DNA from 2 places in the Roseateles aquae genome. Region 1 is predicted to be linked to the other one. Evidence: riboswitches for the same ligand, from Rfam matches in the RefSeq annotation. Region 1 holds a riboswitch; the other holds the start of a gene.

Evidence for each region. A riboswitch is a leader RNA that binds a small molecule or an ion and turns the genes downstream of it on or off. The one in region 1 is predicted to bind glycine.
Region 2: it holds a riboswitch for glycine, as region 1 does, so the genes downstream of both, gcvT (glycine cleavage system aminomethyltransferase GcvT) here and RQP53_RS23940 (D-amino acid dehydrogenase) in region 1, are expected to answer to the same signal.

Annotation. Positions count from the first base shown of each region.
Region 1 covers NZ_JAVXZY010000015.1:10,628-15,049, reverse strand. Annotated here, with positions in the region: gene RQP53_RS23950 (YgaP-like transmembrane domain) at 1-141, opposite strand, end outside; gene RQP53_RS23945 (DUF2785 domain-containing protein) at 270-1,184, opposite strand; glycine riboswitch at 1,314-1,407, shown strand; glycine riboswitch at 1,409-1,524, shown strand; gene RQP53_RS23940 (D-amino acid dehydrogenase) at 1,614-2,909, shown strand; gene fusA (elongation factor G) at 3,021-4,422, shown strand, end outside.
Region 2 covers NZ_JAVXZY010000001.1:144,466-148,887, forward strand. Annotated here, with positions in the region: gene RQP53_RS00645 (Do family serine endopeptidase) at 1-467, opposite strand, end outside; gene RQP53_RS00650 (ATP-binding protein) at 545-1,951, opposite strand; gene RQP53_RS00655 (response regulator) at 1,948-2,607, opposite strand; glycine riboswitch at 2,719-2,823, shown strand; glycine riboswitch at 2,833-2,942, shown strand; gene gcvT (glycine cleavage system aminomethyltransferase GcvT) at 2,983-4,116, shown strand; gene gcvH (glycine cleavage system protein GcvH) at 4,199-4,422, shown strand, end outside.

The sequences.
Region 1 (4,422 bases):
AGTGGCGGCGGCGGCCAGAGCCCCATAGCTCGTCAGGCCGGGGCTGAGTGCGCCCTTGAACATGGCGGCACCGATGGCCGCACCGGCGGCAATACGCAGCACGCGTTCCCAAATGGGCAGATTACGCTTGATGAAGAACATGGTGAGAATCCTGTCTGAAAGTGGCTGACACAGACATAGAGTGAGCAAAATTCCAAAAGGATTCAGCGGCGCAGAAATAAATTCCGGCCGCGCACGGCGCACGGGTTTCTACAAGACCCTGCTGCCGCTCAGCGCAGCTGCTTGAGCCAGCGCCGCACCGGTGCGATCAGCGTGTTGCGGCGCTCAACGTCCGGCTGCTCGGCCAGCGCCACATAGAGCGGCCAGAGGAACTCGCGGGCGTTGTGCATCAGCAGCAGCCGTGGCTCGTCCAACGCGGCCGGGCTGCGCAGTGGTGCCAGCGTCTGATCCAGCCAGTCGGCCCAAGCCTGCGCGTCGAGCTCGCTGCGCAGCAAGGCATGCAGCGCCGGCGCGGCCAGGCGCTGACCTTCGCCATAACGGTAGAACTCCGTGCCTCCGCCCAGCACCTGGCTTTGCAGCGCGCGCAGGATCTGGCGCTGCTGTGCAGGCGTCAGCGCCGGGTTCATGCTCAGCTGGTAGAGCAGATCGGCGCCGTGGGCGACACCGTGCCGCCAGCCCTCGGCGGGCGTGAAGCCGCGCCGATCGTTGACGCCGGCCAGATAGCGCGTGGCGGCGTCCAGCAAGGCCTCGCGCTGCGCAGCATCCTGCACCGGCGCCAGCCGGTCGGCACGTGCCAGTTCGGCCAGGCTCAGCGCCGCAAAGGGCTGGCGAAAGCCGCCGGCATCGGCCGGCTCGGCCAGGCTGCGCAGCAACGCGGTGCGCAGCGCCAGTTGGGTGGCGGGCGTCAGCAGGCCGGCACGCAGCCAGGCCGACAGGGTTTCGAACGCGAACTCATCGCGCAACTCGGGTCGGGGATCGGCCAGGCAGTCCAGCAGCGCCAGCGCCGCGGGCTGTAGCGCCTCGCGGGCTTGGGCATCCAGCGCCTGCAACTGTCCCCGGGGCGGAGCGGACTGCGCCACCATGCCGGCCGGCGGACACTCGGCGCGCACCGCGCCCGCCAGCAACAGGCCGAGGCCCGCCAACAAGCCCGCCATCACACCCCAGCGTCGAAACCCTTGCTGCATCGTCCACTCCCGTCACGCCAATGCCGGCATCTTGCCGCCTGCAGCGGCGGCCCCGCCTGCGCGATTTCCCCTGGTGCACAAAGTCATCTCGCCTCATCCCCCCGCGGCGCCGGCCTGCGGCTACACTGGCGGCCGGATTCAGGAGAGTGCGGCCCGCCCCGGCGAGCCGCCGCCGAAGGCGCAAGCTCCCATACTCGCTCAGGCCCCGTACTGGATCCGTCAACAAGCCGAATGCTGGAGAGCGGTGCCGCAAGCTTTTGCAGCACCCGCCGAAGGAGCAAGGCGAGGGGCAGGAGGCCCGTCGCTGAATCTCTCAGGTACAAAGGACAGCGGGAGCGGCGCGCGTCAGGCGCACGCTCTCCCTTGCTCATGGCTTGTCTGTCCATGGCGAAGGCATGCGCCTGCACGACCCACCCTTGGGAGTGCTCCATGCACATCATCGTTCTCGGCGCCGGCGTCACCGGCATCAGCACCGCCTGGTATCTGCGTCAGGCCGGCCACGAGGTCACCGTCATCGATCGCCAGCCGGCGGCCGGGCTGGAAACCAGCTTTGCCAATGGCGGCCAGATCTCCGTCTCGCATGCCGAGCCCTGGGCCAATCCCGGCGCCCCGCTGAAGGTGCTGAAGTGGCTGATGCGCGAAGACGCGCCGCTGCTGTTCCGCCTGCGCGCCGACGCCGCCCAGTGGCGCTGGGGCTTGCAATTCCTGCGTGAATGCACGCCCGGCCGCACCGCCCACAACATCCGCAACATCGTCAGCCTCGGGCTGTACAGCCGCGCCAAGCTGCGCGCGCTGCGCCGCGATCTGGGGCTGGACTACGACCAGCGCACGCAGGGCATCCTGCACTTCTACACCAGCGAGGCCGAGTACGAGGCCGCGCAGGAGCCGGCGCGCATCATGCGCGAGCAGGGCTGCGAACTCGATATGAAAACGCCCGACGAATGCGTGGCCATCGAGCCGGCACTGGCGCAATGCCGCGCGCAAATCGTCGGCGGCAGCATGACGCCCAGCGACGAGTCCGGCGACGCGCACAAGTTCACCCAGGCCCTGGCCGCGCGCTGCGCCGCCGCCGGCGTGCGCTTTCGCTACGACACCCGCATCCTCGGGCTGGAACGCGAGGGCGGCGCCATCAGCCGCGTCATCACCGCCAACGCCGATGGCGTCGTCAGCCGCCTGGCGGCCGATCGCTTTGTGCTCTGCATGGGCTCGTTCAGTCGCGCGCTGGCCCGCGACCTGGGCGTCTCGCTGAACATCTATCCGGCCAAGGGCTACTCGGTCACGCTGCCGGTGATTGCGCCCCAGCACAGCTACCAGGTCTCGCTGACCGATGACGAATACAAGCTGGTGTTCTCGCGCCTGGGCGACCGGCTGCGCATTGCCGGCACGGCCGAGCTGAACGGCTACGACACGGCGCTGAACCTGGTGCGCTGCGAGGCCATCGTGCGCCGCACCCGCGAGCTGTTCCCGCAGATGACCGATGGCCAGGGCGCCCAGTTCTGGACCGGGCTGCGGCCGGCCACGCCGTCCAACCTGCCCTATATCGGCCAGAGTGCGGTCGCCAATCTGTACCTGAACACCGGCCATGGCACGCTGGGCTGGACCCACGCCTGCGGTTCGGCCGCGGCGCTGGCCGATCTCGTCGACGGCCGCCGCCCGGAGCTGGACTACGCCTTCACGGCGGCCACGCAGCAGTCGGCCTTGATGCAGCCCAAATTCGCTGCCTGAGCTCCGACGAAAGCGTTGCCTCGGCGCCAATGCCCGGCCGGCCGGGGCCCTTGTGTCCGGCCCCGGCTTCCTCTACGCTGGGCTCAGCACAGCGACAGCAAGGAGCACGCCATGGCCGCACACCCATCGACGCAGAACGAGGGAGGCGCAGCCTCCGGCAGCCCAGGCAGCGCCGTCGGGGCGCATCCAGGGATCGCAGCGATTCGCACGCTGGCCCTGGTCGGCCCCGCCGGCGCTGGCAAGACGACTCTGGCGGAGGCCATGCTGCTGCAGGCCGGCGTGATCAGCCAGGCCGGCTCGGTCGAAAAGGGCAATACCGTCAGCGACCACGAGCTGCTCGAGCGCCGCATGCAGCATTCGCTGCAGACCACGGTGCTGCAGTTCCAGCATCAGGGCCTGCGCCTGCATCTGCTCGACACCCCGGGTGCCGCTGATTTCATCGGTCAGTCGCTGCCCGCGCTCGAGGCGGTGGAAAGCGCGGTGCTGGTGCTCAATGCGCAAAACGGCATCGAGCTGATGGCCAAGCGGATGATGGAAACGGCCGCGGCGCGCGGCCGCACCCGGCTGATCGTGATCAACAAGATCGATGCGCCGGATATCGATCTGGCCGCGCTGCTGGCGCAGATCCAGAGCGTGTTCGGCCGCGAATGCCTGCCACTGAACCTGCCGGCCGAGGGCGGGCGCCGGGTGATCGACTGCTTCTTCAATCGCGAGGGCCAGTCGGACTTCGGCCCGGTCGAGGCGGCGCACCGGGCACTGGTCGAGCAGGTGGTCGAGGTCGACGGCGACTTCGTCGAACGCTATCTGAACGAGGGCGATGTCGACGCCAGCGAGCTGCATGCACCGCTGGAACAGGCGCTGCGCGAAGGCCATCTGATTCCGGTCTGCTTCACCTCGGCCAAGAGCGGCGCCGGCGTGCCCGAGCTGCTCGAGGTGTTCGAGCGCCTGCTGCCCAATCCGCTGGAGGCCAATCCGCAGCAGCTCCTGGAGGGCGAAGGCGCCGACGCCCGGCCGCTGCAGGCCAGCCCCGACGCCGCCGCCCATGTGATCGCGCAGGTCTTCAAGCTCAATGTCGACCCCTATCTGGGCAAGATGGGCGTGATGCGGGTCCACCAGGGCACGCTGCGCAAGAACAGCCAGCTCTTCGTTGGGCATGCGCGCAAGCCGATCCGCGTCAGCCATCTGTTCATGCTGTGCGGCAAGAGCCATGTCGAGGTCGACGAGGCCCTGCCCGGCGACATCTGCGCCATTGCCAAGGTCGACGAACTCCACTACGACGCCGTGCTGCACGATGCCCAGGAAGACGAGCACCTGCACCTGGCGCCGCTGGACTTTCCGACGCCGGTGCACGGCCTGGCCATTGCTCCGGCCCGCCATGGCGACGAACAACGGCTCTGGGACCTGCTCAACCGGCTGGTCGATGAAGACCCCTGCCTGAAGCTGACCCATGTGGCGCAGACCAACGAGACCCTGGTCTATGGCCTCGGTGAGCTGCATCTGCGGGTGATGCTGG
Region 2 (4,422 bases), on a different contig from region 1:
AGCTGCGGGCCGCCTTCGCCGTCGCCATTGGGGCCGCCGGGCATGCCCGGCACGCCAAAGCGGCGGAAGAACTCGAAGAAGGGGTCATTCGGGTCCAGCTGTGGCGCCTGGCGGTTGCCGCGCCGCACGATGGTCGACTTGGCCGTGCCGGAGACGCTGATGTTCACCACCGCAGCGCCTCGGGTGGCCGCGATCTGGGCGAAGTCGGGCAGCACGGTTGGCGCGACCGCAGCAGTGTTGCTCGAGCTGGCCACCGGCGTGCTGGTGGTCGATGCGCTGGCCAGCAGCTGGCTGCTCTCGGCGCTGGCCGTCTCGTTGGAAACGGCACTGCTGCTGTTCGAGGTCTTGATCGCGCTGGCCGTGTGCATGGCACCCGCGCCCCCGGCGGCGCCAAGCACGCCCGCGGCGGCCAAGGCCCAGACCAGACGCCGGGCCGGAATCATTGTTTCGCTATTGAACTTTGCCATGAGGCCTCCTGTTGGAATTCGCCGCAGGCCCCTTGCCTGCGATGGTCGAACTCTCGCGCAGCAGACTTAGACATCACTTAAGCAGCGGCTGAAACGACCTTCATCGGCAGGCGCAGCTCCACCCTCAGCCCGCCGAGCAAGCTGGAGCGATCAAGCCGCAGCCGTGCACCATGTCGCTCGGCGATCGCACGCACGATGGACAGCCCCAAACCGCTGCCGGCCGCGCCGTGTGCACCGGCCTCAGCACTGCGATAAAAGCGATCAAATACCCGTTCGCGCTCAGCCTCGGCGATGCCTGGGCCGCTGTCCTCAACCACCAGTAGCGCCTCGTCGCCGAGCGCCTGCAGGCTCAGGTCGACCCGGCCGCCCTCTGGGCTGTACTTGATCGCGTTGTCCAGCAGATTGCGCAACAGGATGCGCAATGCCTCTGCATGGCCACTCGCCTGCAGCGCATCGCAGCGCCCCAGGCCGACGTCGATATGACGCAGGGCGGCCGCATCGCTGGCCTCGACAACCGCATCGCGGCAAAGCGAGGCCAGATCGACCGTCTGCATGAGCTGCAGCGCCGCGGCGCCGCCACCATCCTCACGCGCCAGCACCAGCAACTGCTCGACCAGGCGGCTGGCCCGCTCAATGCCCTGCCCCAGGCGCTCTACCGCCTGAGCCTGTGTCGCTGAGTCTGTTGCACGCTGCAAGGATTGAAGCTGCAACTGCAATGCGGCCAGCGGCGAGCGCAGCTCATGCGCGGCATCGGCAACGAAATGCTGCTGAGTCTCGAAGGCTTGGCGCACACGGGCCAGCAAGGCATTGAACTCGTCAATCACCGGCTGCACCTCGGCCGGCAGATTCGCGCCCGCCACCGGCGAGAGATCGGCAGCAGCACGGCCGGCCAACTGCTCGCGCACCCGCGCCACCGGCTCCAAGGCATGGCTGACGCCCCACCAGACCACCAGAGCCAAAAGCGGCAGCATCAGCGCAATCGGCGCGATGGTGCGCCAGGCCAGCTGCCCCGCCATGCGCTGGCGCACGGCAATGTCCTGTGCCACCTGGACGACCTGGTAACGGGTCTGGAAGGAAAAGACGCGAAAGCGCCGGCCATTGGAGCGCTGCTCGGAAAAGCCCAGCACCGCGCGCTGCGGCAGCCAGGCCTCGCCCGGCGAGCGAAACAGCGGCGAGCCGTCGAGCGCCCAGACCTGGACCTGAAAATCAAAGCTCTGTTCTTCGCCCAGCGGCAGCGAGACGGTGCCGCTGCCCACGGTGCCGCGCAGCGACAGCGCCATCTGCTGCATCTGATAGTCGAAGATCTCGTCGGTTTCGCGCAGCGCGGTGTTGTAGGCGCTCAAACCCTGCAGCAGCGCCGCCGCGCTGACGGCGAGCAGCAAGAACATCAGCAGCCGATAGCGCAGCGAACGCGGCACCAGCAGGGCCGCCGCACGCTGCCAGGCGCTGGCGGCTGGCGTGGGGTCAGGTCTTGCCTCACTCATTCCTTGGGCACCCGGTAGCCAACGCCACGCACGTTTTGAATCAGCCCGGCGCCCAGCTTCTTGCGCAGGCCGTGGATATAGACCTCGACTGCATTGCTGGAGATCTCGTCCTTCCAGCTGTAGAGCTTTTCTTCCAGCTGCTGGCGCGACAGCACCATGCCGGGCCGGGCCAGCAGCGGCTCCAGCACCGCCCATTCGCGGGCCGAGAGGCTGACCGGCTGCCCGTCCAGCAGCACCTCGCGTGTGGCAGGATTGATGCTGACGCCCTTGTGTTCGTAGACCGGCTCGGCGCGCCCACTGGCACGGCGCAGCAGTGCGCGGATGCGGGCCAGCAGTTCATGCAGCTCGAAGGGCTTGAGCACATAGTCGTCAGCTCCGGCGTCCAGCCCGGCGATGCGTTGCTCCAGCGCATCGCGTGCCGTGGCGATCAGCACCGGCATCGTCTGTTTGCGCGCCCGCAGCGCCCGCAGCACGCTCATGCCGTCGCGGCGTGGCAGGCCGAGGTCCAAGAGCACCAGGTCATAGCTCTGGCTCAGCAAGGCGGTGTCGGCCAACTCGCCATCGCGCACCCAGTCGACCGCATACCCCTCTGCACGCAGCAACTCGAGCAGTTGCTCGCCAATCATCGCGTCGTCTTCCACCAGCAGCAGTCGCATGCGCAGCGTCGCCTTTCAGTGAGCAAAGGGGCAATTGTCCACGGCGTCGCCAGGCCCGCGCTTAGCCGAAACTTAAAAGCTGCTTCAGCCGCGGGCAAACCATGGCTACAATCCGCCCCGTCAGGAGAGAGCTCTCTAGCGAGAGCCGCCGAAGGCGCAGAGGCACAGGAAGATCCCACGCTTCGAACGCTCAGGCAAAAGGACTGACAAGACGCCCCCACCAGGGCGTTCCTCACTGGAGAGAGGCGGGCCTCGTAGCCCGTCCACCGAAGGGGCAAGCTGCTGGCAATACGCCAGCGGTCAATCTCTCAGGTACCAAGGACAGCGAGGGCAGCTTCCCCCACCCCGGGTTCAGATTTGGGGTGGGCTTCAAGAATGCCCTCGGAGATTGCCTTGTCCGCCGAACTCAAGACCACCCCCCTGCACGCATTGCACATCGAACTGGGCGCCAAGATGGTGCCTTTCGGCGGCTACGACATGCCGGTGCAGTACAAGGACGGCATCCTCGCCGAACACAAGCACACCCGCACGGCCGCCGGCCTGTTCGACGTTTCTCACATGGGCCAGCTGCGCCTGGTCGGCGCCGACGCCGGCGCTGCGCTCGAATCCATCGTGCCGGTCGATGTGATCGACCTGCCCGTCTTCAAGCAACGCTACGCCCTGTTCACCAATGAACAAGGCGGCATCCTCGACGACCTGATGCTGTGCCGCCGGCCGGACGACATCTTTGTTGTCGTCAACGCCGCCTGCAAGGAACAGGACACCGCCCATCTGCAGGCCAAGATCGGCAGCCGCTGCGAAGTGATCAGCCTGCCCGAGCGCGCCCTGCTGGCACTGCAAGGCCCTGAGGCCGTGACCGCCCTGTCGCGCCTGAACCCGGATGTGGCCAAGCTGACCTTCATGACCGGCGGCTACTTCAATCTGGACGGCATCGAGACCTTCCTGACCCGCTCCGGCTATACCGGCGAAGACGGTTTCGAGATCTCGGTACATAACGACCAGGCCGTCGAGCTGGCGCGCAAGCTGCTGGCCCAGCCGGAGGTCAAGCCCATCGGCCTCGGCGCCCGCGACACGCTGCGCCTGGAAGCCGGCCTCTGCCTCTACGGCCACGACATCAACACCGAGACCACGCCGGTCGAGGGCGCGCTGACCTGGGCGATCCAGAAGGTGCGTCGCGCTGGTGGCGCCCGTGCGGGTGGCTACCCCGGCGCTGCGGTGATCGATGCACAGCTGGCCAATGGCGCGGCGAAGAAGCGCGTCGGCCTGATCTCGACCGAGCGCATGCCGGTTCGTGAAGGCGCCAAGGTGATCGATGCTGACGGCAATGAAATCGGCGTCGTCACCAGCGGTTCGCTGGGCCCGACGGTCGGCCAGCCGGTCGCCCTGGCCTATCTGGCTGCCAGCCATGTCGCCGTCGGCACCGCGGTCTTCGCCCTGGTGCGCGACAAGCGTGTGGCGATGACCGTGGCCCCGACCCCGTTTGCGCCGCACCGCTATTTCCGCGGCTGATCTCCAGCCGGGCCTGCTCGCAGGCCCTCTCGTTTTCCCTGATCTTTTCTCCCGACCTCCCTGCTGATTCACGGAGCACACCATGAGCATCAAGTACACGCCCGACCACGAGTGGGTCCAAATCAACGCCGATGGCAGCGCCACCGTGGGCATCACCGTCCATGCCCAGGACGCCCTGGGCGATGTGGTCTATGTGGACCTGCCCGAAGTCGGCAAGAGCTACGCCGAGAAGGAAGTGGCCGGTGTTGTCGAGTCGGTCAAGGCCGCGGCTGACGTCTACATGCCTGTCGATGGCGAGATCACCGA